Linked DNA regions of Sporocytophaga myxococcoides DSM 11118. The protein of the gene in region 1 interacts with the protein of each later gene in a pairwise test. Links are inferred from orthologs where the notes say so. Each region holds a gene or a part of one and is shown on either strand. Other genes may lie near its edges.

Evidence for each region.
Region 2: the proteins of lon (region 1) and rplI interact in binary tests that used the Escherichia coli proteins (3 or more experiments, as listed by UniProt). The link is inferred for Sporocytophaga myxococcoides DSM 11118 from one-to-one orthologs.

What each region holds. Positions count from the first base shown.
Region 1 is NZ_AUFX01000005.1:106,336-124,504, reverse strand. Bases 8,175-11,299 are described here. They hold lon (endopeptidase La), read right to left. Parts: upstream 10,930-11,299; coding sequence 8,419-10,929; downstream 8,175-8,418. Other genes in these bases: K350_RS27715 (OmpA family protein), read left to right, coding at 11,122-11,299; porQ (type IX secretion system protein PorQ), read right to left, coding at 8,175-8,378. In the rest of the region: K350_RS0106515 (L-histidine N(alpha)-methyltransferase), read left to right, coding at 1-778; K350_RS0106510 (serine O-acetyltransferase), read left to right, coding at 926-1,753; cysteine synthase CysM, read left to right, coding at 1,798-2,682; K350_RS0106500 (hypothetical protein), read left to right, coding at 2,744-3,367; K350_RS0106495 (SDR family NAD(P)-dependent oxidoreductase), read right to left, coding at 3,421-4,146; K350_RS30880 (PAS domain-containing sensor histidine kinase), read right to left, coding at 4,143-5,795; ATP-dependent protease ATPase subunit HslU, read right to left, coding at 5,932-7,332; more of porQ, read right to left, coding at 7,332-8,174; more of K350_RS27715, read left to right, coding at 11,300-13,161; K350_RS0106465 (hypothetical protein), read left to right, coding at 13,177-13,485; K350_RS30875 (tetratricopeptide repeat protein), read right to left, coding at 13,528-15,912; K350_RS0106455 (hypothetical protein), read left to right, coding at 15,979-16,224; K350_RS27705 (DUF4142 domain-containing protein), read right to left, coding at 16,290-16,916; K350_RS0106445 (CgeB family protein), read right to left, coding at 17,120-18,169.
Region 2 is NZ_AUFX01000005.1:318,467-330,012, forward strand. Bases 7,885-10,567 are described here. They hold rplI (50S ribosomal protein L9), read right to left. Parts: upstream 9,607-10,567; coding sequence 9,163-9,606; downstream 7,885-9,162. Other genes in these bases: K350_RS0107370 (thioredoxin domain-containing protein), read right to left, coding at 7,885-8,095; K350_RS0107375 (GSCFA domain-containing protein), read right to left, coding at 8,121-9,095; rpsR (30S ribosomal protein S18), read right to left, coding at 9,619-9,870; rpsF (30S ribosomal protein S6), read right to left, coding at 9,870-10,238; K350_RS0107395 (hypothetical protein), read right to left, coding at 10,462-10,567. Outside these bases: K350_RS0107345 (AsmA family protein), read left to right, coding at 1-1,343; K350_RS0107350 (histidine phosphatase family protein), read right to left, coding at 1,520-2,080; K350_RS0107355 (hypothetical protein), read right to left, coding at 2,234-2,650; K350_RS0107360 (hypothetical protein), read right to left, coding at 2,835-3,479; replication restart helicase PriA, read right to left, coding at 3,520-6,021; more of K350_RS0107370, read right to left, coding at 6,029-7,884; more of K350_RS0107395, read right to left, coding at 10,568-11,403; K350_RS0107400 (methyltransferase domain-containing protein), read left to right, coding at 11,513-11,546.

The DNA.
Region 1 (18,169 bases):
GGAAGATCTTCTTGATTATTTTATCCACTACAACAAACCTTTTGACCTTATTGAACTGGGCGCAGGTGATGGACTTAAGACCAGAATACTCCTAAAATTTTTAACTGATAAAAAAGCTGCCTTTCAATACATGCCGGTAGATATTTCAGAAAATATTCTCAACTTATTATCATCCGAACTCAGCGAAGAATTTCCGGAACTAGTATTAAAACCTCAATGTAATGATTATTTCAGCGCCATGTCTGAACTTCGGAAATTTGAAGGAAAAAGAAAAGTAGTGCTGTTTATGGGAGGTAATATTGGTAATTTCAGCACGAAAGAAAGTATTAACTTTTATAAAGAGCTTAGCAGCTGTCTTAAGGCAGGAGATTTAGTTCTCACAGGTTTTGATCTGAAAAAAGATCCAAGATTGATTTTAAAAGCTTATGACGACTCAGAGGGCATTACTGCGAAGTTCAATCTCAATTTACTGGAAAGAATCAACAAGGAGTTTTCAGGTGATTTTAAAATTGAATACTTCAAACATTTCCCATACTACGATCCTGCTACAGGAGAATGTAAAAGCTTTTTGGTAAGCACAGTAAACCATAGTGTGAGACTTAAAGCTCTTGATCTTAATGTTAGTTTCAGAGCGTGGGAAAGTATTCAGACAGAAGTCTCAAAGAAATATTCCGAAAATGAAATAGAAACACTGGCGGATCTTACAGGTTTTGCCAAAATTCAGAACTTTTACGATGATAACAAATATTTCACAGACTCTCTGTGGGTGAAAAAATAAAAGTTAACACATTTTGCTTATTTTGCACCGCGAACCACACTGAAGGATAAAATTGTTTTAATTTCATATACTTTATAATTCTTTATATAAAGAATTAAGGGATAGACTCCTGAGTAGGTAAGCAATTTGAAAAATTTGTTAAGCAAAATGAAAAGTGAATTTATTAACAAGGTATTTCTTTCTTACAAACTGGCGAAACCTAATCCCCAGCCTGAAAGCATATATGAAATTTTAAATGAATATCTAAAGCTGATGTTTCCGGAATTATCTGAAAAACAATACGGAAATATTGAGGAGGTTGAAGCAAGATATAAAGAGCTGCATCAACAGCTTTTAGCTGCTTTTCAATCGATGCAAAGATTCCTCCCTAAAAAGGCTGAAGTTATTACTAACGGTTTTCTGGATTACTTACCTGGCATTTTTGATAAGTTAAAATCAGATGTTGAGGCAATTGTTATCGGCGACCCTGCTGCTACCAGTGCATATGAGGTAATAAGAGCTTATCCGGGTTTTTATGCCATTGCCATGTATAGAATGGCCAATGCACTTTCTAAGATGTCGATTCCTGTTTTAGCCAGAATTGTTACTGAGTTTGCTCATTCAAAGACAGGTATTGATATTCACCCGGGAGCTGAAATTGGTTCACACTTTTGCATAGACCATGGCACAGGTATCGTTATCGGTGAAACCTCCATAATCGGAAGCCATGTTAAAATATATCAGGGAGTAACGCTTGGAGCACTAAGTGTAAACAAAAGTATGGCAAGCAAAAAAAGACATCCTACAATAGAAGATCATGTTGTTATCTATGCAGGAGCAACAATCCTTGGCGCCGATACTATCATTGGGCACCACAGCATTGTTGGAGGAAATGTCTGGCTGACTAAAACTGTCCCTCCTTTTTCCACTGTATACCATAAAGCTCAGATTGAAATTGGTAAATTGGAAGACATCAAAGGACTCCCCGGATATTGATAAATCAAAATATTATAGATTAAAAGATTATAAAATTCTACTCAATGGCATCACTTCTTGACTTTGTTGGAAATACTCCACTGGTCGAAATAAAAAATATAAACCCGAACAAAGCTGTAAAAATTTTTGCCAAGCTGGAGGGACACAATCCTGGTGGAAGCGTAAAAGACAGAGCAGCTTATAGTATGATCAAAGGCGCCCTTTCCCGCGGTGAGTTAAAATCAGGGATGAAGCTTGTAGAAGCAACAAGTGGGAATACCGGAATAGCCCTCGCCATGATAGCACGTTTATTCGGACTGGAAATTGAAATAATCATGCCATCTAATGCAACGAGGGAAAGAGTACTAACAATGGAAGCTTTTGGAGCAAAGGTGATCCTTACTCCTTCAGAGAAGTCAATGGAAGGCGCTATTGACCTTGCTCATGAGAAGGTCGCTGGAGGAGGTTATTTTATGCTTAACCAGTTCGCGAACCCAGATAATTATATGGGGCACTACCATGGTACAGGTCCGGAAATCTGGAGGGATACAGAACATAAGATAACTCATTTTGTATCTTCAATGGGTACTACTGGCACCATAATGGGTACTTCTAAATTTTTAAAGGAAAAAAACGAATCCATACAAATTGTTGGTGTCCAGCCTATGGATGGCTCACAGATACCAGGAATCAGAAGATGGCCGAAGGAATATCTTCCTAAAATATTTGATCCGTCAAGGATAGATAGAATTATTGATGTATCACAGGAAGATGCCACTAATACAGCCAGAAGACTCAGTAAAGAAGAGGCTATCTTTGGAGGAATGAGCAGTGGAGGAGCTATGGCAGCATCAATAAAACTTGCTAAGGAACTAGATAAAGGTGTTATCGTTTGCATCATATGCGACCGAGGAGACAGGTATTTATCTACTGATTTATTTGGCCAGTAAAACTCTAAAAACCTTTTATATTGATATCAGTTTTCTATCTGAAATCAATATAAAAGGTCAAATGTCTTTTTCATCTTATATTCGTCAAAGGACAGCGTTGCTGGTAGGAGTTTTTTATCTTTTCTCTTGTGAAAGTTCAAAAAAAACAAGTACAGGATCAGAGTCAACAACAGGTTATAATGAAAAGGGCATTATAGAAGTTCCGGATGAATACGCAATTTCTAAAGAACGTGCTGGAAATTTAACTATAGACATGCCTATTGGAAGCATTTTCAATTATTATGATAAGTCCCAAATTAGCAAATCTTCCTTTACATCCGAAGGACAAAAATTTGAAGCTTATTTTATAAAAACCAGCAGAGACACCTCAAGGTATCTTAGAGTAGACCCAATATGCACGGACTCCTGCAAAATCTGGAGAATTAAGGTATACGACAAAAGATATAAAACAAGATCAGGAATAGGAATAGGCTCAAAAGTAGGAGATATAAAAAGTTACCATTTTATTGACTGGGCCGGAAATACTGAAGATGGTCCGGCCTTTGGTCTTGAACGCCTCGGAATTACCTTCCTAATTGATACTAACACTTTATCAGCGTCCGCAAGGGAAAATATAGATATTGAAACACTATCTGATTCTGCCAAAGTATCAGGTATACTGATTACTAAAGGCCTCAGTCGTTGATCTTACCTACATATATATTCTGTATAAAAAATGAGAGCCCTGACCAGGCTCCTTTAAACTTCATTTACAGACATTACAACTCCTTTGTAATTATTTTCATTTTCAAGTAGTCTCCATATCTTCTCTGCAACCTTTTCGGGAGATACCAGCATGTGCTCCTTTTTATAATTAATGAATTCCTCTACACGACTAAAATCTTCCGGTGAAACTTTTCTAATCTCAGTCTGCATAGGTGTGTCTAATATTCCGGGAGCAAGAGAGAAAAATCTGAAATTGCTATGTGAAAACTTAGCTTCGTTGGCAGCCACAGCGGTCTGCATATCAAGAGCTGCTTTTGAGCTGCAATAAACAGACCACCCGTCGACAGGTTTTTTACCTGCACCGGAGCTGATATTTAAAATCAATTTTGATGCATCATTATTTCTATATCTGCTCACAAATTCATTCATGAGTAAAGCAGGGGCTATAACATTACAGTTATATCCATCTATGATCTTACTATCATGTTGTTTTCCCAGATAAGTAATTTCACCAATACTGCCTGCATTATTAATCAGACAAATCTTTGAAGGATTTTTAAAATTTGGGAAAATACTATTGTAAAACTTATGAAGTGAATCAACCTCTGAAAGGTTTATGAAGAGGTGCTCGTAATTATCGTGGTGAATAGAGGCGGTGCGTGAGATTCCTATAACAAAATTGCCGGGATCAGACAAAATACGCTCTGCAATTGCTTTTCCTAATCCCTTGCTGGTTCCTGTTATTATATAATATTTCATAGTTCCTGATCGGCTTCCTTTTTCATAGAATAACCAGGAATCTCAATTATAGTTGTAGTACCCTCAGAAATTTTGGAATGCAGCTGTATTCGGCCTTTTAACTTTTCTATTACACTCTTGACAATATAAAGTCCCAAACCCGAACCATCAGACAACTCAGTTCCCCTGTAAAACATATCAAATATCCTTTCTTTGGAATCTTCGTGGATCCCGATACCATTATCAGTAAAAACAGCCCTAATCAATTGAGGACTACCACTGATATTTATGGAAAGAAATGAATTAGCGATATTTATACGCTGATATTTTATGGCGTTCGAAATGATATTTTTGAAAATAATTTTTAACCTGATCAGGTCTGAGCAGAATTGACCATCACATGAAATATCCCAGGTGATGTTTATCCTGTCTGCATTTTTCAGGAATCTCAATTCATCTATGGCTTCTTGTATGAGTATTGAAAAATCAATTGGGCGTTGCTCCATTTCAAGACGATCATTTCTTGATATGGATAAGAGGTTAATGATATAATTATCCAGTTTTTTGGCCGATTCCCCAACAAAAGACATGTATTGCTTAAGCTTTTGTGTGTCCTTTTCTTCCAGAGATATTTCCACTAATCCCCTAATGGAAGTAAGGGGAGCTCTCAAATCATGGGAAGCTCTGTACACAAAATGATCCAGCTCAAAATTAATCTTCTTCAGTTCTTCTTCAGCCTGTTTTTCCTTTGAAATATCTCTGGCAATTGTAGATATATATTCAAGATGCCCTTGCGAATCCAGGTGTGCAATAATTACCTGAGAGACCGGAATAGTTTTTCCTTCAGAAGTGATAAATCTTGATTCTCCTTGCCAGGTGCCATGCTTTAGCGCATATGGTATAGCTTCTGTAATCAAATATTTATAAACATCCGGAGGATGCATTTCCATTAAACTCCTTCTGATATTTCCAGCATTATTTTTCTCATCCAGCAATTTCACTCCGGCATAATTCATATATACATTTTGCCCTTGAACATTAACCATTGCCACAAGATCAGAAGTAGCTTCAAGAATTTTATTCGTCCTGTTATTCTGTTGTTCTATTAATAACTTATCCGTAATATTTCTTACCAGATAAATGTAGTTTTCACCTGAAGGGAAAACAGTAATTTCAAACTGATTAAGAACGCCTTTCATAAAAGCCTCATAAGAAAAAGTCAGAGACTTTCTTTTCTCCATCATCATTTGACCTATCAGTTTATCTCTTTCCGGAGTGGATGCTGATTTAAAAAGATCATCAAATCTTTTGCCTGCAATTTCTTCAAATGCATAACCTGAGATTTCCTGAGCAGCTTTATTCCAATAAATAAATCTGAAATCTTTATCGCATATGCAACAAATGTCGGAGATATTGTCAAGCAAAGTAACCATATTATCTGCATTGACTTTGTTGATTACATCCTTCCTACTTTGGGTGAACACCCTTAAAGACAGCAAATTAATAACTACAAGAGCTACTATAAGTGTGGTGAATACCAAATAGCTGTAAAGCGAGTCTTCGTAAGTATTGGTAAAAATAAAAAAAGCAAAAGCAAGGCTGATTCCTGTTAAAAGAAATAACCTTAAAATTACCGTATTCCTGTTAATATCGCCTTGAAAAATTGTCATAAAAATCTGCAACCCGTCTTATAAACTTGCACAAAAATCCTAATACTGTTCGAGTTACGAGTTTACTAACAATTTAGTCATAAAAAAAGGCATGATAATTCTTATCTGCCTTTTTTTTAAAAAAAATATTTTTTTGTTACAATATATACTGACTTAAATCCTGATTTTTAACTAGTCCGGACAATCTTTCAGATACAATTTCTTTAGTAATTAAAATTTTTGCATTTGGTCCAATTTTTTCTGGAACATCGAACATTATTTCATTCAGTAAGTGACTCATTACAGTGTGAAGCCTTCTTGCCCCTATATTTTCAACTTCAGTATTTACATGAAAGGCAATTTCAGCTATTTTCTCCAAAGCATCTTCCAAAAATGAAAGCTCAACTCCCTCTGCATTCAGCATAGCCTGATACTGTTTTGTCAAGGCATTTTTCGGGGCCTTCAGTATCTGAAAAAAGTCATCTTTAGTAAGGCTGTTCAGCTCTACTCTTATCGGAAACCTTCCTTGCAATTCCGGAATTAAATCTGATGGTTTGGAAATGTGAAATGCTCCAGCAGCTACAAAAAGAATATGATCAGTCTGTATCACCCCATATTTGGTATTTACAGAACTTCCTTCTACGATAGGCAAAAGGTCTCTCTGTACTCCTTCTCTGCTCACATCAGGACCACCGCCTCCATTTTTTCTGGAGCCAGAAGCTATTTTATCAATTTCATCAATAAAAATTATTCCTGTATTTTCAGCCTTTCTGATAGCCTCCTCCTTCACCTCATCCATATCTATCAGTTTTGCCGCCTCTTCTTCCAACAATAGTTGTCTGGCTTCACCAATAGCTACTTTCCTCTTCTTGGATTTTTTAGGCATCATGCCACTAATCATTTCCTGAATATTCATCATGGAAACTTCATCCATTCCCCCTCCGATTACTCCTACACCAGGATTGCTACTCGAAGAAACATTTATTTCAATTTTCCTTTCATCCAGCTCACCTGATTTAATTTTTTCTCTAAACTTTTCTCTGGTTCTTTCATTGAGTTCATGGTCATCATCGGATGAAGAAGGAGATGGAACTTCTCCTGTAAAAATTCCTGACGGACTATTCTTTTTTAATGGAGGAATAAGAGCGTCAAGGATAATATCTTCAACTATTTGTGCTGCCTTAGCTTTAACATCTTCTTTTTTGCGGGCTTTGACCATGTTTACAGACTGCTCCACAAGGTCCCTTACCATGCTCTCAACATCCCTTCCCACATATCCAACTTCTGTAAATTTTGAAGCCTCCACTTTAGTAAAGGGAGCGTCAGCTACTTTTGCCAATCTTCTGGCTATTTCCGTTTTACCTACTCCAGTGGCGCCAATCATCAGAATATTATTAGGAACGATCTCCTTTTGCATATCCTGTCCGGCATTCATGCGCCTCCATCTGTTTCTCAAGGCAATAGCAACATTTCTCTTCGCTTCGTGCTGACCTATAATATATTTATCAAGCTCCTCCACAATTTGCCTGGGAGTTAAATAACTGTTATTATCAATCATCAGATCCTCTTTTTAAATATCCTGTTAAAATCCGTAGTTAGAGTAAAATGGTTGGTACCTGTTCCGATATAATAAAATGATCTTGTATAGGCAAACTCAAAATATTTTATCCTGATCATACCACCTATTGAAAGTCCGGCTCCCCCAGATTTACTTTCTTCTTTTAATTCTTTTCTTCGTAAAAAGTTATAACCAGCTCTTAATTGGAAATTTTTAGACATCAAAAACTCCGCTCCAACAGCAAAGTGCGATAGCATTTTACTTCCAAATGAGACCTTCTCCTTTATAACATTTCCATTCAGATCTACCTTGCCTTTTTGATTTGGATCATCATAAACAATATCCCATTTATGCAGGTGATGAGCTGTCAATGACAATCTAACAGGCATGTGCTCCGGTTTGAAGCTTGTCCCCAACTGAACATCGGTAGGTAAATCGACGCTTTCTCCCGGCACGTATTTTTTCAAAGGCACACCTACATTTTTAATTACAAGACCTATTGCCCAATCTTTTTTAGGATGCTTGAATACACCTCCCAAATCGGTAAGTAGTGCAGCAGAATTGTATGTTCCAATTTGAGAAAAAGCCAGATTTAATGATACCCCTAATGTGAAGTGATTAATTGTATGAGATTTAGCTACAGTGAAGGCATATTCCTTTGATTTAAAGTCACCTGTGCTATTACCGGCAAGGTCTGCACCACTGAAGGTTCCATAATCAAAATACCGCATACCTACTCCCCATGTTCCTGTTTTTCCGGCATTAAATGCATAATTTACCATTGTAGCTCTTACATCAGCCAGGTATGGTAAATAGTTAATAGAAAGATAATTCCGTAGTGAATCTGAAAGTGTTGCAGGATTTTGAGTCATTAAATTAACATCAATTCCCGGTTGAGAGATATTGATACCTCCCAAACCGGCAATCCTGGTATTTACCGGGACATTAAGAAACTGATATGATGCTCTACCACCTAATTGCGCATTGGCAATAGTATAGGATAATCCAAAAACTAATAAAAAGAGCGATGTAAACCTTATTGTCATTTACTTTAAAAAATTATTTTGTCCATAAACGAACAATAATTTAGTTTATTTCAATTTTTGACATTTTACCAGCTCCCGGAACAGGGTGCTCAATTACTGAAAGATCTATTGGTTTCTTGACTTTTGTTTTAAGTAAAGCTATTTCAATAACCTGATCTACATTATCTACATAATTAATTACCAGATCTTTAATATACTCAGGCTTAATTTCCAATATATCCTTTCTGTTCTTTGTCGAAAGTACTATTTCTTTAATCCCGGCCCTTTTGGCGGCCAGAATTTTTTCTTTTATACCGCCAACTGGCAACACAATCCCTCTAAGTGTTATTTCACCTGTCATGGCAATATTTCTTTTTACCTTTCTCTGGGTAAATATAGATGCTAATGAGGTAAAGATAGTAATCCCGGCAGATGGCCCGTCTTTTGGAACGGCTCCGGCAGGAACGTGAATATGAAGATCGAAGTGATCAAAAATTTTATGGTTGATGCCGAATTTTTCAGCATTGGCTTTCAGGTATGACAAAGCAGCAGTTGCAGATTCTTTCATCACTTCTCCCAACTGCCCTGATAAAATCACTTTACCTCTTCCCTTATTCAAACTGGATTCAATAAATAGGATTTCTCCCCCGTGAGAAGTCCAGGCAAGGCCAGTTACAATACCAGCCAGTTCATTATCCTGATAAATTTCTCTTTCAAAATCTTCAGGTCCAAGCAATTTAACAACATCTTCCGGTTCCAGTAGCTTATTATACTTCTCTTCCATCGCAACAGACTTAGCTACGCCTCTTACTGCCGCACCTATTTTTCTGTTAAGACTTCTTACACCTGACTCTCTGGTATAATCTTCGATAATTTTATTAATTGCTTTTTTACTGAACTGAACATCTTCTTCTTTCAGTCCATGTTCCTCTTTTTGCTTTGGAATTAGATAATCTTTTGCAATATGGGCTTTCTCCTCAAGCGTATATCCATTAATTTCAATGATTTCCATCCTGTCCAAAAGAGCAGGGTGAATGGTATCAAGGGAATTTGCTGTGGCTATGAATAAGATTTTTGAGAGATCATATTCTACTTCCAGGTAGTTGTCCACAAAAGTAGAATTCTGCTCTGGATCAAGAACCTCTAACAAAGCAGAAGAAGGATCTCCTCTAAAGTCTGAACCGATTTTATCTATTTCATCAAGAATAAAGACAGGGTTAGAACTCTGTACTTTTTTGATATTGTAAATAATTCTGCCAGGCATCGCTCCGACGTAGGTTTTTCTATGTCCCCGAACTTCTGCTTCATCCTTAACCCCGCCTAATGACATTCTGACATACTTTCGGTTCAAAGCTTTGGCTATAGACTTACCTAAAGATGTTTTTCCAACACCTGGAGGGCCATACAAGCAAAGGATTGGAGCTTTCATGTTGTTTTTCAACTTCAGAACTGCCAGATATTCAATAATTCTTTCTTTTACTTTTTCGAGTCCGAAATGATCCTCGTCTAGTATTTTCTTGGCCCTTTTAAGATTAAAATTGTCTTTGCTGTATTCATTCCAAGGCAGTTCCGCAAGAAATTCCACATAGTTCATAGAAAGAGGATATTCGGACGCCATAGGATTCATGCGCTCGATTTTCTCAAGTTCTTTATGGAAATGCTTAGCTACAGCCTCAGGCCATTGCTTATTTTCTACCTTCTTTTTCAGATTGTCAATATCCTGGTCTGAAGATTCGTATCCAAGCTCATCCTGTAGTACCTTAATCTGCTGACGCAGATAATAATCTCTTTGTTGCTGATCAATATCTGAGTGAACTTTGCTCTGGATCTCCTGCTTCAATTCAAGCATTTGGATCTCTTTCATCATGTACTCCAGTAAGAGCGTCGCTCTTTTCAAACCATCATTGATTTCCAGCAGATTTTGCTTCTCCTTTACCTCAGTATTGATATTTGAAGAAAGAAAATGAGTCAGGAAAGAGGGGCTTTCAATATTATTCAGAGCAATCTGTGCATCCTGAGGAATTTCAGGATTAAGTTTTAAAATTTTATTTGCAGAATCTTTTAATGACTGAAGCAGTGCTTTAACCTCTTTCTTTTTAATATCCGGAAAATTTTCTTCCAGAATTTTTATCTTGGCTATTATGAAAGGGTTTTCCTGAAATACATCTTCGATCTGAAACCGCTTCATTCCCTGTATGATAATGGTCGTATTACCATCTGGCATTACCAGCATTTTCAGGATCTTGGCAACAGTTCCGACTTTATATAAATCTTGTATCTGAGGCTCTTCAGTAGTAGCATTTTCCTGTGCTACAACGCCAATGATTCTATTGCCTTTGTAAGCTTTTTTTACAAGTCTTATTGATTTTTGTCTTCCAACCGTAATGGGAATCACAACACCAGGAAATAGTACAGTATTTCTGACGGGTAGTATAGGTAACTCATCTGGTGTCCCTTCTTTGTTAAGTTCCTCTTCTTCCTCAGGAGATAAAAGGGGGATCATTTCCCCGGTATCACCTTCTAAAAACTTAGGTAAAAAAATTGATATTCTCTCCTTCTTTTTATTATTCATTTTCTATCCCTTCCCTTTTTTACGATTTCGTTGCCAAGATGGCACAAGTTATTAGTTTTTCACAAAATAATATGCAGAATTAAATGTTTACAACCCTCGTGCCAATTATTTCGTTTTCAAACTTGATTTTTATATCATATATCATGTACTTTGTCGTTAGTGTCTGAGGCAGAATTTATTTTGAAGCGCTTAATGAGGTCTCATAGTTTATTAATCATTATCATAACCCAGTTTATTTTTTTTAGTTTTCAAACTGCTACTGCACAGAGAAATAAAAAAAATTATACTACCAGAGATGTTTCTTTGGGAAATCCTGATTCTTTGAAAGCCATTGATGAAAATTTCTCCATTGAATTTAAAAATCTCAACAAAGTCCCCTTCTATCAGGATCCTAAGCAATTGGCGTTGATCCGAAAACTAGAGGACCAGAAAAACTATGCCGCATTACTTCCTGTCCTGGAAAATTATGTAAGCAATTTTGGAATAGATAACTTCTCCCAAAACCCTGTATTGCTTTGGAAGCTAGCCCAGTTGTACGAACATTTCGGCAGAGCAAACAAAGCCAAATCCCTTTATCGTATTATCCTCAAACACCATAGAGGCAAAGAACTCAGGAAAATATTACTACATTATGACACATTGAATACTGACAAAAAGGAATTTTATGTTCCGCTTCAGTATTATTATGACCTTGTAGAATACAGAAAAGCCATTGATACACTGATTCCTCCCAAAAGTGTATTTCTGAATATGGGAGAGCTCGTAAACGACAATAAATTTCCTGATTACGGGCCTAGCTATCACGCAGAGCAAGATTTACTGGTGTTTACTAAAAGGAAAAAAGAACTGAGTGCTACTAAATTGTCCTTCAGAGAAAATGAAGAACTATATGTAAGCAAAAATTATGACGGTTTCTGGGACGAATCTTACCCTTTCTCGAATGTCATAAATTCTCATTGTAATGAAGGATCTGCATACCTCAGCAGAGATGGTAAAACATTATTCTTCAGCAGATGCATCGTAGAAGAATATAAGTACGACTGCAGAGACTGCATGGGAAGCTGCGATATCTACGTGAGTTACTTTAAAGACTCTACATGGACTGTACCAGAAAACCTCGGACCTCAAGTGAATAGTGTTTCATGGGATTCTCACCCAACCCTTTCACATACAGAAGATACGCTTTACTTTGCTTCCGACAGAATTGGAGGGTTCGGACTTTCTGACATTTACTTTACTTATAAGACACCGAAAGGCTGGGCACCTGCGCAGAACATGGGCCCAATATTCAATACCAGAGGTAATGAAGTAAGTCCATTTTATCACGCAGCTCACGATGTATTTTATTTTAGTTCAAATGGTCAGTTACTGAACTTTGGAGATTTGGATTCTACAGACTATAGTTTCCATACAATGGATATTTACAAATCCGTAAAACTAAACGGAAGATGGACTGAGCCTAAAAACATAGGACCACTAGTAAATGGGCAAGGAGAAGAATATTACTTTACAATTGATCCAAAGTCAAAAGATCTGTTTTATGCTAAGACAGAAGTAATAGATCCTAAGAATCTGGACCTGTATAGCTTCCCACTTCCGATGGAAGCGCAACCAACTGCAAATATTAAATTTTCAGGATCTCTTACAGATACAGCTACAGGAAACCCATATAAAGGTATTGTTTCCATTATTGACTTAACGAATGGTATTGAGGTAGCTCCTAAGTTTATGAGGCCGGATGGCTCTTTTGAATTTGACCTGATTGATAATAATGATTACTTGCTTGTGATTCAGGGAGAGGATTTCTTTAGAGTGGAACAAAAATTTCACCTGGATGGCGATACTACTTTAAACCTTCATACACCAGGGCTGAAATATAACAAATGGAAATTTGCCTCTATTGAGTTTGAAGGAGGAAGTTCCCAAATACGTACAGAAATGGAACCTGACCTTGATAAGGTTGTAAACTTCCTTTTGGACAACCCTACTCTTAAGCTCAGGATTTCCGGGCACACAGACTCTGACGGAAACTCTGACCTGAACTTGAAATTATCTCAAAAAAGAGCTCAGGCAATTAAAGAATATATTATTGCCAAAGGGCAGATTGATCCTGACCGAATCGAAGCACTTGGATTCGGAAACCAGAAGTCGATTGTGGAGGAAAAGACAGACGAAGATAAAAGAATCAACAGAAGGGTTGAATTTGAAATTATCAGACCTGAAAAGAAATAATACATTCCTATCACTATGTCTTCATCTCTTGACGATATGCCTCCCTATGAATTCTTCCAGCAAGAACTGGAGGAGGCTATTTTAAAGTTTTTGGACTCAAAAGCAGATACTGATGATATTCCAAAATCTACAGAGGTATTAAGATTAAATCTTTTTGTTGAATATATCTCCTTTCACAAAAATCTGGAAAGAAAAGATCAGCTACTTCGAATAGACGAGCTATTGGGAGATTTCACCTCCCATCTTGCTACAAATTCAATTGAACTTCAGCCAGCAGCTAAAACCTTAATTTTAGAATTCGTAACTTATTTTCTTAATTCATAACAGGAAGTTCTACCTTCCATTTTTATGGTTTAGAGAGGTTGTCTATTTGCAATATGCCTGTATGAATGCTCTACTACCTTCAAAATTTAGTTTGAGTGCTTCATGCCAGTCTGCACATCCGCCTTGTTTATCTCCGGTCTGATAGCGTAACACTCCTCTGTTATTGTAAGCCAGTCCAAAAGACTTATTTAATTCCAAAGCTTTGTTATAATCTTTCATTGCTCCGGCTTTGTCTCCCAGATTGGCTTTGGCCAGACCTCTGTTACAATAAGCGTCAGCATAGTCTTGATCTAGAACTATAGCCATATTAAGATCTTCTATTACTCCCTTAAAATCATTTGATGCAAATTTAAGGATGGCTCGGTTGCCATAAACCAAAGGATTTTCAGGTATATAAATAGCTGCCTTCGCATAATCACTGATTGCACCGTTTACATTTCCGGTATTTGCCTTTAATATTCCCCTATTCAAAAATACTTCTCCATATGTGGAATCCAGCTCAATAGCCTTGTTATAATCTTTAAGGGCAAGCTCAACAGATTGAATATGGTAATATGTTATACCTCTGTTAAGATAAATCTCTTTATCCGAAGGATTTATAGTGACTGCCTTATTAAAATCTTCCAGAGCTCCTTTAAAATCATTAAGCTTGCATTTGGCAATTCCGCTGTTAAGGTAAGCTACACTTACATTTGGGTTAATTGACATAGCCTTTTGATTATCTTCCATTGCTCCTTTAGCATCATTCAATGCATACTTCACCATACTTCTGTTGCTATAAGCATCAGCATTGTCAGGATCAAAAAGGATTGCCTTATCAAAATCATTCAATGCCTCATTCAGCTTGCCAAGACTTTTGAGAACAAGTCCCCTGTTATTGTAAACAGATAAATACTTTGGATCAAGCTTCAGCACCTGATCATAATCATTTAAAGCAGTATTTGCTTCATTGAGCTTTGCATAAGAATTTCCCCTGTTATAAAGTGCATTAACATAGGTTGGATGAATTTTTAAAGCATTATCATATGCTGATATTGCTTCCTTATTTTTACCCAGGTTAGCAAGCGCTACACCAAGGTTATTATAAGCTTCCTTATGAGTCGGGTTTAATTCTATAGCTTTATTAAAATCCTCAATTGCCTGTTTATATTCCCCGGTTTTATTGAATTCTACACCTCTGTTGTTAAAAGCCACATCAGAAGGAATATGCCCAATTGCATAATTCCATAATGAAAAGCTGTCTTTCCACACTTGTACATGTGAATAATTATAAATTCCCAGAGCCAAAATATATAAGGCTAATATTCCCCGTCCAATCAAATATCCTTTTTGAAAACTCAGAACCTTATCAACAGCAAACACCAGCAATAGAAAAAAACCAATGGAAGGTAGATAGGCATAACGATCTGCCATAAGAGCCTTGCCAACAGGAAGTATCTGAAGTACTAGAACAATATTCAATATGAAGAAAATGACTGAGAGGATTACTATTTTATTCGTTCTAAAGAAAATAACAAGCCAGGTAAAAAAGCATGTGACTGAGAGGAAAGCAGCATAATAGTAAAATGGTATTTCAGCTTTGGGATATGGATAAAAAGCAACCAGATCATATGGCCACAAAAGCTTTAGTATGTACTGAGAGCATCCATATCCTGCAAATACCAGACGCTTAAATAAATTATAATCAGGGATTCCTTCTGTATCTGGCCCTAAGCTCTGTGCATACACAGCTAATATACCAAAACCTAATGCAAGTAGAAAAAAAGGAATTTTCTCCAAAATTACTTTTATAGATTTTATATCTCTCCCATAAAAATAATCCAGCAGAAAAAGAGTAGGAGCCAAAGAAACTGCCATTCCCTTTGATAACAAACTGAAAATAAAGAAGACCAAAGATAGGCCATAATAAACGTAATTCTTTTCTTTAGCGAATCCTGCATAAAGCCATAGTGAAATAAGGAAGAAAAACGTGAAAAGAACATCCTTTCTTTCGGCTATCCAGGCTACGGATTCTGCGTGTATCGGATGGACTCCAAATAATAAAGCGGTAAAAAAAGCGGTATAGCTATTTTCGAGTAATCTGTATATCAACAGAAATACGAGAACCGAATTTAAAATATGCAGAATAAGATTTGTTCTGTGATAGGGTAAAGGATTAAATTTATCTGATTGATAATCCAACGATAGAGAAATAAGAGAAAAAGGATGGTAATTTCCCATATGATTCTCCGTAAAATAGGGTTTATAATTTCCCTTTTCTATAAGTTTTATAAACGGACTTTCAGTAACGTAATTCGGATCATCCCAATTTGTAAATTTATTCTTCAGAACAGGAGCATAACTTAAATAAGTTAATATTCCCGTAAGAATAATTAAAAGAATAAGATTTAAATTCTGTTTTTTGTCTTTTTCAAAAACAACACTCATAAACTAAAATATTACCTAAAATAACCTTAGACAGGTAAATTTATTGCGAAATAATATTGAATCATAATGGTAAATTTTCCTTTATTCAAGAAGACCGCGAGCGACAGTACTTACTATAAAATAACTTCATATGTATACTTTGAAGAGATTAAACGGATAGGCACAAAATATCTATTTTACACGATAGAAGCTACTCAACTTCCAGAAAGAAATTATATCAGAGATCTTACGGAAAATGAGCATGGATATCTCATCTCAATTACAGAAGAAGAATATGAAGAGATTAAAAGGAAATGTGATTTTCATAAATAATAAAACCTGTATCTTTTCAATACAGGTTTTAAGAAAAAATAAATCTAAAGTTAATTAATTACTTATTAATGAGAGTTCATTTTGCTATTCTCCATATTGCTGTTATTCATTTTTGTGCTGCTTGTTGCATTAAGCTTTGATTCTAAAGCAGTAGCTTTGTCATAATGCATTTGAATGGTTTTAATGTTAGTAGCAGCATAGTTCTTCAGTTCAGTATCTTTAAGTTCAGTAGATGCTTTCTGAAAAAGATCCAGCATTTTTTTATGGCTGTCAACCATATCTTTGATATAAGCTTTATCAAACTCCGTACCTGTCTTCTTTTTCAGCTCATTCATCATCATTGTTTTTTCCTCACCCACAGAAGTTGGCACTGTAATATTTTGTTTGGTAGCGATTTTCTTCAGCTCAGTATTTGCTTTGGTGTGCTCATCTACCATCATTTGAGCAAAACTTTTAACTTCTTTATCCTTGGCATTTTTAACTGCTAGTTTACCCATTTCTACTTCAGCCATTCCACCGGTAGCGGCTTTCTGAACAAATTCTTTAGGGTCCATTACGGTCACTTCCACAACCTTTTTAGGTTCAATGGCAGCCTGTTTCACTTCGGCAGTTTGTTTTTCATTACCTGAATTACATGCCGTAGCATATAACAATACACTGAGGCAACCTGCAAGAATCTTTATTTTTTTCATGTTTTGTTTGGAGTTTTCTCTTTTCAAACAACTAACCAGACTACACACATGAATGTTTACGTCTTTAAAGTAAAAAATATTCTTATCCCTTATTCATCAATTAATTCTATCATAAGTATATTAAAGCAGAGATAAAGACTAAAAAAAAGAGAGCCTTCTTTGCAAAGGCTCTCCCCACAATTAAACAATTAAAACAAAGTAACTTATTTAGCAACATATATTTCTTGTCTGCTCGAAGATATTCTGGATCTGTCTATTCCAATCTCTTCGCAGATTTTTTCAAGTTCATTTACTCTGTGAAAACAGGTATGTTTTTTATTAATTGCTCTCAGGCCTGAAATAGAAAGCGCTTCATTTATACTTGTATTCAAAACAGCTGCAAGATGTAATACCATTTGTTTTCCTGTTCTTGCTACCAGATAGTCCTTACCTGGAGAAAACAGGTTTTCACAATTGCTCCATGGAGCGCTAATTAAAGGGATACCGCAAGCAAGTGCTTCAAAAGGTCTTATTGTAGGTATACCTGGTAATAGCTGAACATATGGTCTGCGGGGAATGTGTACAGTAACACGGTATTTGGCAAAGATGTCCGGCACTTTAAAGTTCGGTAACCACCCACCATATTCAATGCCTGCGTCTTTAAAAGCTTTGATAACACTTTCCGGAAATCTTACTCCATATACTTTAGCTTTCAATTTTAGTTCTTTCACAGGATTGATCAAAAACTCCTGTAGTTCAACACTTCTTTCCTCATCATAATTTCCTATCCAGACAAGGTCTCCTTCGTAAGATTTACTTCTCGGATAAAACATTCTGGTATCAGCCGCTTCATGCCATGCCCAGGCTCTTTTAGCCCAGCCTTCTATGAGAAAAATATTTTTTATAACATCCCCAAATGCCAATACTCCATCTACGTTACCAAGATTATATTTTTCTATTGCTTCTTTGTCAGTTACAACCCTATGATTTGTAACATGGAACAACAGCTTAAATTTATGTTTACTTTTCACTTCGCCAATCCTTGCAATCATCTCTGGGTCATTAGCCTCATGAGCTATAACTAGGTCAGCTTCCTTTAAAATATTATCAAGATTTAGTTTTAAAGGATTATAAAAATTTGTGCTTAAGTCAGGGTAAAAAGAATAAAACTCTTTAACAGCTTTCTGACCGTGCTCTAATACAAGATTCTGGATACAGGTATTTCCATCCTGTTCATATAATTTAACATCATGCCCTCTGGATTTCAATTCCGA
Region 2 (11,546 bases), 210 kb from region 1 along the record:
ATCTGACTTCCACAGATAGTCTGGGTGCAGAAAATTATAAAATCACTTTTACCGGTTTGAAAGGAGTGATTAATAAAAGTGATTCGGTCACTGCGTCACAGCTTGCATTTGAAAATTTTATTGATCCTGATTTACATGCCAAAGTGAGCGTTAAACTGAGAAGCAAGACACTGTTTGATCTTGTACACTTTGGTCAATATTCCGAAGCAGGAGGGAGCTTTTTCATAAAAGGAACCTACAATGGTAAAGTGAATTATTTATTGGGGATACCCACTAAAACCCCTGTAATTAAAGGCATAGTAAAGCTTCATAGAGTCAGTGTGAAGCTGAATAAAGTTTATTTTCCTTTTGATAATCTGAATGGAGAAGCTGAGTTTGAGAATGATTTTATTAAGATGAAAAGGCTGGAAGTTCAGTGTGGTAAGACAGATATGAAAGTAAATGGTATTGCCAGAAATTTATTTAAATCTGTTTATAATGATCAACCAGGTCTTGAATTGGATCTTAATTTTGTTTCTGAACAATTCTACTTTAGTGATTTTACACAGTTTCCAAGAGCAAAAGGAAAGAATGAAAAGAGAAACATCCGTTTGGTAGAGGGGAGCAAGTTTATTTGGCCATATAATCTTCGTGCATCATTAACAGGAAAAACATCCAGGTTCCATGCTAATAATTATCAGGCTAATGATATAGATCTGAGCATTCATATGGATAGTAAAAATCTCAGAGTATCGGAGTCCCTGACTTCATTCGGTGGCACAATGCGTTCTGTAACGGATTTTATTCCAAGAAAAAATCATATTCATTGTAACACAGATGTCAGAATCGAAAAGATCAGGATTGATAAAATCTTCAGTGCATTCAATAATTTTGGTCAGAATATAATTTTGGCAGATAATATCAGAGGTATTGTAAATGGGAAGTTTGATACTTATTTCAGAATGAATTCTGCTTTGGAGCTGGATAGCAATTCTGTATATGTAAAAGGAGATTATGAGATTCATAAACTTGAAATGATCAATGTTGAGCCTATTATGAAGCTATCAAAAGTAGGCTTTAAAGAAATGGATCTGGAGCGTGTAACTTTTGATAAGATTAAATCTTCTGTTATTGTTAAAAATAATGTGATTGATATACCACGTACATTATTTGTGACAAACATCTTATATTTTTATCTGAATGCAACTATACAGCCGGATGGAGAAGCTGAGTTTAAAATGCTCGTACCTGTTAAGAATCTTAAAAAGAACCCTGATACCAGTGACCTCACGAATGACTCCAAAGCTGGGTTATCATTGCCTTTGAAGTTGAAAGGAAAATCCGGGAAATTAAAAGTATTGTAACAATCTTATAATAGAAAGACTATTGATTTCTCTTTACAACTATCTACATTATTGTTAAGGTTAAAGGTGCGTGGGCATTATTTTTCAGGCAACATCACATAAGAAGTATCACCTCTCCCCCCAAAAGAAATTCATTATCTGCATCTATATCTATAACCCCCTTTTATATAGATAACCTATAATTTGTCAGAAGCTCGTTGTTTTACTCTTCTTTCATAAACATAAAGTGTTCCGTACTCTTTGGATTTGAAGTTGTCTCCGGACAATCCTCTCTTTATAAGTTCTTTTCGTATAACTCTCATTACAAACCAATGACTGACTATAAGAACATTACTTTCATTATTTGCAATAACGTTATCAAGAAAATCAACTATTCTGCTTTTAAATTCATTAGTATCCTTGTTCGATGAGAATGATTTTATACGAACAATAATTGCCCATATAATAAATGGCAATTTTAATTTGTCTGATAAGAGATGCAAAATATCTAATTCTTTCAGTTCTGTTATTTCTGAAATTGGTCCGTTGTAAATATGATTTGCAGTGCCCACAGCTCTGATCATCGGGCTTGAATAACAATGTTGCCAGTTTATTTGGGAAAGGTCAACGTTTTTATATTCGATATTTTTGGTATTATCATATTCGGCAAACCATTTAATAACTTCTCCTTTTGAAAGTAAGAACTTATTTGGGAATGGTTGATTTACTTTAAAGTGTCTGACTAATCCTATTCTCATTTTGTCTTGAGTGTCGTTTTACAATGACTGTTAGAATTTGGATAGTATAAAAATAAATATTCAGCTGTTAACTTAGTGATTTGGTTTTCTATATTTTTCAATATGAGTAATATATAGAAATGAAATTAAGTGAATTCTACGTAATAGACATACTTAAAACAGGAGAAAATTTATATCCTTCAATTTTTTTGTATGATCTCCGAGAGGCCTTTTATCTATGTATTGTGTAGTGAATTTACGTTTCTGATCATCTTTTTCAGGATAACTTGAATCCGGGTCTTCATATCTATAACCCCAGAGAATAAAAGAAGTCCAGATAAAATTATGTATCAGAAATATGAAGATCATTAATGGGATGATGCAACCCAAGGCTTTATTTTCCTGAAACCTTTTTGGAATCCAATAAGCAATAGAAACTCCTAAAACAAATGGACTTGCTAAAAAAGAAATTAAAATTATTGTCCGCAGCCAATCCCACGCTAACTCTATAGGAATCAAGTTTCTCAGATAGAAATACATTATGCCTATGATAAAATATAAAGCTCCTAGAAGAGATAATTTATTGTTCATTATTAAGTTGAGATCTGCAAATTTTTAGCTGGTCGCAGGTTAATCTCTTTGATTTATTTTGTTATACGAAGGGATAAGAAATTATTTACAAGATATCAGAGATATATAAAAATAAAAATAGTTGTACCGGATTATTAAATCTCCAATACAACCATCAAAAAACTTACTACTTATAACTTACTACTTAAAACTCTACTGGTCTCTGGAATCCCCAACTTACAGTTCCGTTGTTAATATCTTGAGTCATTATAAGGCTGAATTTTCCTGGGTTCCACATGCAAGACTTAGAGTAGTGGTTATATTCTTCAACATTTTCTTCTTTACAAGTCCCGAATTGTTTATTATAAAATTGCTGAATACCAAGATATAAATCTGAAGCCTTTTCATAATCAGCTTCAGAGACAGTATAAAAGTAGCTGTATAGCGTATCGTTTTTCAGGTTGAATTCCAGATCAGTTTTTTTGCCCATCAGGTCAAGCTTTACTGATGCTTCTGAATAACCTTGTTTGGCCAGATCCGCGCTGCCTCCTTCAGGACGAGGATCTTTCAAAGAGGGAAATAACTCTTTAATTTTTTTGAATGGAGTGCCAAGAGGTAACTCATTGATGACCATTAGATTCTTTTTATCATCTTTTGTCAAACCTAGATCAACCACTTTTTCCTGTTCAACTTCTTCATGCTTTGGTTCTTCTTTAACTACCGTATCTTTCGGGGGAACAACAACAGTATCTTTAACAACCTCTTTAGTATCATTTTGAGCCTCCTCATGGCAGGCAATGAGACCTATCATCAGAAGACAACACAGGGAAATATTTAATTTAAGCTTCATTTTAAATACTCTTTCAAAGTTCGAAAATAAGGAATAAATCTTAAACAGGGTCTACGTCACAGACAATAATCGAGTTTTTAAATGCGGTTTCAGCCAGAACTTTTTCTATAGCTTCCTGCATTTTATATTTAATTGCCGGAAGATTTGCCTTATTTCGCTCAAATTTCAGGATTATTTCTTCCAGGTAGTAATTCCTTATTTTGTTAATTATTGGAGGCTCAGGGCCAAGGATTTGTTCTTTTGGGATAAAATACTTCAGTTTTCCGAAAAGCCTGTCAGCGCCCTTGGAAGCGATTCCAGCATCAGGATCTTTGAAGGTAATGCTAATAAGTCGGTAGAAAGGAGGGTAATGGAATTTTTCCCTTTCCGAAATCTCCGTATTAAAGAATCCTGAATAGTCCTGCTGAAGCAATTTGCCTATCACTGGATGATTTATAGATGAAGTTTGAAGGATTACAGTTCCTGCCTTTTCCCTTCTTCCGGCACGGCCGCTTACTTGAGTGAAAGTCTGAAAAGCCTTTTCATGAGCCCTGAAATCAGGGAAGTGGATGAGTGAATCAGCATCGAGTATGCCTACAAGATTTACCCTGTCAAAGTCCAGTCCTTTGGTTACCATTTGGGTTCCTACCAATATGTCAATTTTATTGTTCTGAAAGTCTTCAATGATCTTCTGGTAGCTATTCTTCTTGCGGGTTGTATCCAGGTCCATCCTCTGTGTGATGGCATCGGGAAACAAAAGTTTAATATCATCTTCTATTTTTTCCGTACCCAGTCCTACTGTCTTTATTTTATTGGATCCGCAGGCTTCGCAGCGTGTAGGAATGCTTTCATGGCTTCCGCAATAATGGCATCTCAGCTGTTTATGATAAAGATGATAGGTGAGGCTTACGGCACAATTGTCACATTTGGGAATATGACCGCAGTCTTCACAAGATATATAAGGAGCATAGCCCCTGCGGTTCTGAAACAAGATTACCTGATTTCTTTCGTGAAGACTCTTTTCAATCTGCTGAGTCAATAGACCGGTAAAGTCACCATGAATTTTTCTGTCTCTTTTTTCCTTTCTTACATCCACAGCAATCAATTGAGGAAGCTTGGCATTGCCAAAGCGTTGTTTGATTTCCACCAATCCCCACTTTTTATTCATCGCCTGAAAATATGATTCGACTGAAGGTGTGGCAGAGCCCAATAAAGTTTTGGAATGATGCATCCGGGCCAGCATCAAGGCTGTATCTCTTGCATGATATCTTGGAGCAGGATCATGCTGTTTGTATGATGTTTCATGTTCCTCGTCAATAATGATCAGTCCGAGATTATCAAAAGGAAGGAAGATGCTGCTTCTGACTCCAACTACAAAAGAAAACCTTCCGGAGATAATACCTCTCCATGTTTCCACACGTTCATTATCCGAAAACTTTGAATGATAAATTCCCATCTTGTCTCCGAATATCTTGCGAAGACGTTGTACAATTTGTGTGGTAAGAGCTATTTCAGGTAAAAGATACAGCACCTGACTGCCGCCGCTTAATACATTTTTGATTAACTCAATATAGATCTCTGTTTTTCCGCTGCCTGTAATGCCATGAAGCAATACAGCTTCTTTTTCTCCAAATTGTTCAAGAATGGAATCTTTAGCGCTTTGCTGAGTTTCGGACAAACGTACTTCTGTGAAAGTATTCTCTTCATTGTCTTCTTCAAATCTTGAGACTACCACTTCATACTCTTCAAAGATTCCTGCTTTCAAAAGGGATGTAAAAGGAGAAAGGGAACTTTCTTCAATAAGGAGGTTCTTGTTTGTACCATTTGCATTCTTGGCAGGGTTTTCAAGAAATCCTGTAAGCTTGATATATTTTAAAAGAAGATCCGTTTGCTTGGGCTTTTTCTCCAGCTTCGTAAAGAGCTCCTGCATATTTACCTTTTGGTCATATGGAGGGCATAGTCTTACCTTTTTTAATATTTTCGGAGTGAACTTTTCTTTTACCTCTTCAAAGACAATGATTCGATCTTTCTTAATCAATGATTTGATTAGAGAAGAACCGCTTTTCTTTCCAACGATAAGACTCACTTCATCAAAGGTCAATGCTTCCTTTTTCTCAAGCATTTCAATGATCAGAAGTTCTTTATCTGCAAAAGGCATTTTTTCTTCAAGGTCTTCAAAGTTTGGGTTCAATTGAATTTTTGATTCACTGCTGACTTTAAGTCCTGAAGGTAAAGCTGCATTCAAAACTTCTCCCTGATGACACATATAGTATTCTGCCATCCACTCAAACAGCTTAAGCTGAAAGGCATTTACAGAAGGTGTGTCATCAAGGATTTCTATGATATCTTTAGCCTCATATACATCGGGTTCAATAGAATGCACTTTAACTATTATTCCTGTTAAAATTCTTTTCTTCCCGAACTGGACAATAACTCTTGATCCTATGTTTACTTTTTCCCTTTCCGTATCAGGGATATGATAAGTGAAAGGCCTTGGTAAAGGCAGAGGAAGCAGAATATCCGCAAAGAGCCGGTCTTTTATATTTTCCTTATTAAACTCCACTTATAAATTAACTAGTTTTATTGATCTGTTTCCAGGCATCATCAACGCTGGTGACTGGCCATTGACAGGTATTATTATAGCATACGAAAATCCTTGTCTGATCTCCAGTTGCGGGACGGTCGACCAGTAGAGGAAATTCACTTCTTGATGCTGTACCAGCAAGGATTTTATTAGGATAAAATGTCTTATCGATTTCTTTTCTTAAGTTCAGGTATTCACTTCCGGAAATGGCAATCTCTGCGGTAGGCTCAATCATTGAGGTCACAAGGCTTGCCCAGTTGGAAACCCATGAAGGATCTGTTGTGATCAGTTTTTTCATTTTGGCGGCCATGATTTTTGCAAGGTTGCAAAAATCAGACCTTTCAAGTAAGATACCAAGCTTCTGTAAGTTTTGGGCCATTACAGAGTTAGATGCAGGAATCACGTTGTCGAAAATTTCTTTTTTTCTGGCAATCAATTTCTCCGCATTGTCAGAAGTGAAATAGAAGAGGTTTTCTTCTGCATCATAAAAATGCGTCACAACATGCTCTGTCAGTTCCTTAGATAGTGTGAGCCATTGTTCATCAAATGTCGCCTGGTAAAGAGAAATGTATGCATCAATAACCCAGGCATAGTCTTCCAGAAAGCCTTCCTGACTTGCTTTGCCGTCTTTGTAGTTTCTGAAAAGGACTTTGTTTTTTATGAGTTTGTTTTTTATAAAAGCTGCATTTGCAAGTGCAAGTTGAAGATATTCATCTTCATCAAATGTTCTGTAAGCTTCTGTCAGTCCTTTTAGCATGATGCCATTCCATCCGGAAAGGATCTTGTCATCAAGGCCAGGGGAAGGTCTTTTACTTCTTGCTTGTAGCAAAGTTTTTTTCCAATGTGCAATTTTTGTCTTCAGATCATTAAGGGGAATTTCTGAATATTTGGCAATCATTTCATCAGTCACCGCCTTGAATAGTATATTCTGGCCGTGCTCCCAATTCCCGTTTTCGCTGACGTTATAATAAGCTCTTAATAAAAGGATGTCTTCGGGAATTAACTTCTCAACTTCGTCTAAAGTCCATGTATAAAACTTTCCTTCTACACCTTCACTATCGGCGTCTAATGCTGAATAGAAGCCACCTTCAGAAGATGTCATTTCTCTTTTAAGCCATTCGTATGTCTCTCGGACGACCTCTTTATAGGTTGTATTTTTAGTTAATGTGTATGCTTCGGAGTACAGCGCCATAAGCTGTCCGTTATCACACAACATTTTTTCAAAGTGAGGAGCAAACCACTCCGCATCTGTGGAATACCTTGCAAAGCCACCGCCAATCTGATCATAGATCCCGCCCTTTGCCATTTCGTCTAATGTAAGAACCAATTGTCTCAGAGCAAGATCATCCTTTGTCAGATGATAGTATCTCAGCAGAAAGAAATACAATGTGGGCATAGGAAATTTGGGCTCTTTATCCATACCTCCCAGTGTAGTATCAAACTGAGCTGACATGGCTTTGTAGCCTGCATTCAGGTCCTCTATGCTGAAATCTGTTTGATCTTCTGTCAATCCATACTTTTGCAGTTCTGATGCATTCAAAGAATTGGTAAAAGTATCAGCGGAATCTTCCAGTGCCTTTCTCTGATCTTGAAAAGCTTTTAAAACCTCGTTTAAAACATGCTTCCATTGTTCGCGGGGAAAATAAGTGCCGCCAAAAAAGGGTTTAGCATCAGGTGTAAGAAAAACGTTCAGTGGCCACCCACCTCCAAGATTCATCTGCTGTATGGCCTCCATATAGATATGATCAAGATCAGGTCTTTCTTCACGGTCAACTTTAATATTAATGAATCCAGCATTCATAATCTCTGCTACACCTTCATCTTCAAAAGATTCCCTTTCCATGACGTGGCACCAGTGGCATGATGAATATCCGATACTGACTATTATAGGTTTATCTTCTTTTTTAGCCTGATCCAATGCTTCATTTCCCCAAGATTGCCATTGCACAGGATTATATGCATGCTGCTTCAGGTAAGGACTGGTTTCCTTAAGCAATTTATTGGCTTTTTTAGTTGTTGTATCTCCCTGCATATCCGTATGGCTTTTATCCATTAACAAAAATAAAAAGGAAAACGGGTCATAAAAGCTGTTTTTCCAAAGCCTTGATTTCAGAGTCTACTGAAAAATGATTTTTAAAATTATTCAGCTTATTAATTGTATCCCTGAGGAACTTTTGATGCGCAATGGAAGAAGGATTGAAGGCTTTGTGACATAATGCTTTTTGAATTTGATTCCATTCTAGTAATATGCTATTCGTTTCTTCTGTAAAGTAACACCCTGAAAATTTTTCCCAGATATAATTTTCAGCCATTGGAGTTGGATGAATCAAGTCGTCTTTATAAAATCGATAATCCCTCAGGTCATCCATCAATAGTTCATATGCTGGAAAGTAAAATACATCCTTAAATTTTTCAGTAAGCAGATGTACCGCTACCCTCAGAATAGATTTGCTGACAGAATTTAAGGTGATGGTATCTTTTATGTGTCTGACCGGACTTACTGTTAATAGAATTTTCAGACCCGGATTGAATTTTTTGAATTGTGGATGGACTTCTGAAAATGCTGAAATGATTTCATCAGAAGTCAGGAGGTTTTTACTGAAGTATGAAGACGGTTTTTTATGACAATTTGCAACAGCTTTATTATCTGGCAGTAGTTTGTAAATATAGGAAGTTCCTAAGGTAATGATGAGTAAATCTGCCTTTTTAAGAAAGCCATGAGTTTCATTGATTTGCACTCTTATTTTATCCCAAAGTTCATTTTTAGTAGGAGCAGAGAGGTCAGAATGGAAATCGTAGTTATACCATAAGTCATCTTGTTGAATAAAATAATCCTGACTAAGATATTGATTGTCAATTGAGTTTTGGAGTAAAGAAAAAAGTGATAGTGGGTTAAAAATGGTCCCGAAGGGATTGACCAAACTTGGGAATTTGGCGTTTTTTAGTTTGCTTCCAATTACTTCAGCAAAACATGAGCCTGCTGTGAGTATGGCTGAGTGATGGGAGAGAGTGAATCCCTGATTTTCTACCGTTAATTCAGTTCTTAGATTCATGGTTGTATAAAAATAAAAAATCCCGGATAAGCACTACCCGGGATTTTGAAATATTTTAAGTTAGTGCTTAACCAGCAACAACTTTGAATTTTACTTCATGTTTCACTTCTTTGTGAAGGTCAAGGATTGCAGAATACTCTCCAACTTCTTTAACTTCAGATTTGAAAGTGATTTTCTTTCTGTCAACATTGAAACCTTTGTCTTTCAGAGCGTCAGAAACCTGAAGAACTGTAACAGCTCCGAAGATTTTTCCGCTTTCACCTACTTTAGCAGGGATAGTAAGAACCAAAGCGCCGATTTTTTCAGAAAGTGCAAGAGCATCTTTCTTAATTTTCTCAGCTTTGTGAGCAGCTTGTTTCAGGTTTTCCTGAAGCATTTTTTTGTTGCTATCGCTAGCAATAACAGCAAGTCCTTTTGGGATAAGGAAATTTCTGCCGTGACCAGGTCTAACCTTTACAAGGTCATTTTTGTAACCTAATCCTTTTATATCTTCTTTTAATATTACTTCCATGGATCCAAGAGATTATTTTAGTGAATCAGTTACATAAGGTAATAAAGCAAGGTGTCTTGCTCTTTTAACCGCCTGAGAAACTTTTCTTTGAAATTTAAGACTAGTACCTGTTAACCTTCTTGGTAAAATTTTACCTTGCTCGTTTACAAATTTCAGAAGGAAGTTAGCATCTTTATAATCGATGTATTTGATACCTAGTTTTTTGAATCTGCAATATTTTTTGCGATTCTCAACTCTGTTTACGGGTTCGTTTACTAGTGTCATTATGCTTTTTCCTCCTGTTTTTCAGCTGATTTCTTAAATTCACCTTTTCTTCTCTTGTTGTTGTAAGCAACAGCATGTTTGTCAAGAGATACAGTCAAGAATCTCATCACTCTCTCATCACGTTTGTACTCAATCTCCAAAGTGTTGATTGTAGTAGGCTTCGCGTTGAATTCGATAAGCGTGTAGAAACCTGTAGTTTTGTGGTTAATAGGGTAAGCTAGCTTTTTCAGACCCCAGTTCTCCTCGTTAATGATTTGAGCACCCTGATCTTTCAGAACCTGCTTAAATTTTTCTACGGTATCCTTCATCTGAGCTTCAGACAAAACGGGAGTTAAAATGAATACCGTCTCGTAGTTATTTAATTCCATAATTACTTTTATGTAAAATGATAATTTTTAGGACCGCAAATATACTGAGAATTACCGGAAAACAAAAAAATCTTTGGAAGAGGTTTATTTATAAGGGATGTTTTTGTTGTAAGTTTTTGAAATATAGTGTTTTGGCTGGTATGTAAACAACAAACCCCGACGATCATCTCGTCAGGGTCTCTTTATACTTTTAGCTTTACGCCTTAAGCTTTCCGCTCAAAAATTACTTCACTAAGAAGCTTCCTTCTCCGATTTTATTACCTTCTGCATAAACTTCAATATTGTGTTTTCCAGGTTTGTAGGCGCTTCCTTTAACATAGGTGAAAACAACCTGAGGTTTTCTGTTGTCGAACAACACATCTTGTTTCAATGTGTAAAAAATCTCTTTTCCTTCAAACTGAAAGCTTCCTCCTCCTGTTCCAACATCAAACAATGCGCTTCCGTCTGGCTCGATTACTCTAAGAACGATTTCTTTACCTTCCTGTTTAGCTACTTTGTTGTCGCCTAAGTAGAAAGAAATTTTTAGTTTGTCAATGCTTTTTGCTTTAAACTCACCACCGTCTTTAACTTTACCTTTAGCTGTGATCGCATCTATCTGGAAGCTTTCTGCTTTTAATACACTGGCTATTGCCACTTTTTCAGCAAGTTCGTTTTGGGTAACTTTTAATTTACTGATAGTGTCCAGGTTGGCTACCACTTTATTCTGGTAATCTTTAATGCTGGAATCAGCCACTGCAAGCTGAGCTTTAAGTCTGTCAACTTCAGCAGAAGCTTCACGAGCAATCTGGTTTGCCTTATCTATTTCTTTCTTGATTTTAATGTATTTGCTGTAGTTAGCAGCACTTTCATGTTTCAGTTTTTCGCTTTCAACTTCAAGATTCCTGATTTGCTCACCAAGGGTTGCGGTGTCTCCTCCAAGTCTTGCAATCTCCTGTTGTTTTAATTTCAGGTCGTCAATTGCTTTGGTCAACTCTGAAGTTGTGCTGTCAATTTTTGCGTTTGCTTCAACAATTTGTTGGTCCTTTACTGCAATATCATTGCTTTTGTTGATATTGAGAAAAAGTTGTACGGCATTGATAGCCAATAAGATAATAATGAAAGCAATGATCAAGCCTTTTTTGCTTCCGCTTTTTTGCGTTTCTTTTGGTTCGTTAACTTCGGCCATGATTGTTGGTTAATAGGTGTCTTTTTTGTTAAAGTTTACGTTGTAAAATTAATTATATATTCAATTTTATCAATTTTTTTTTAAAAAAGGGCGTTAATTACAGCTAGATATGAGTCTAAATAAAGAATTTTGGGATCAAAGAT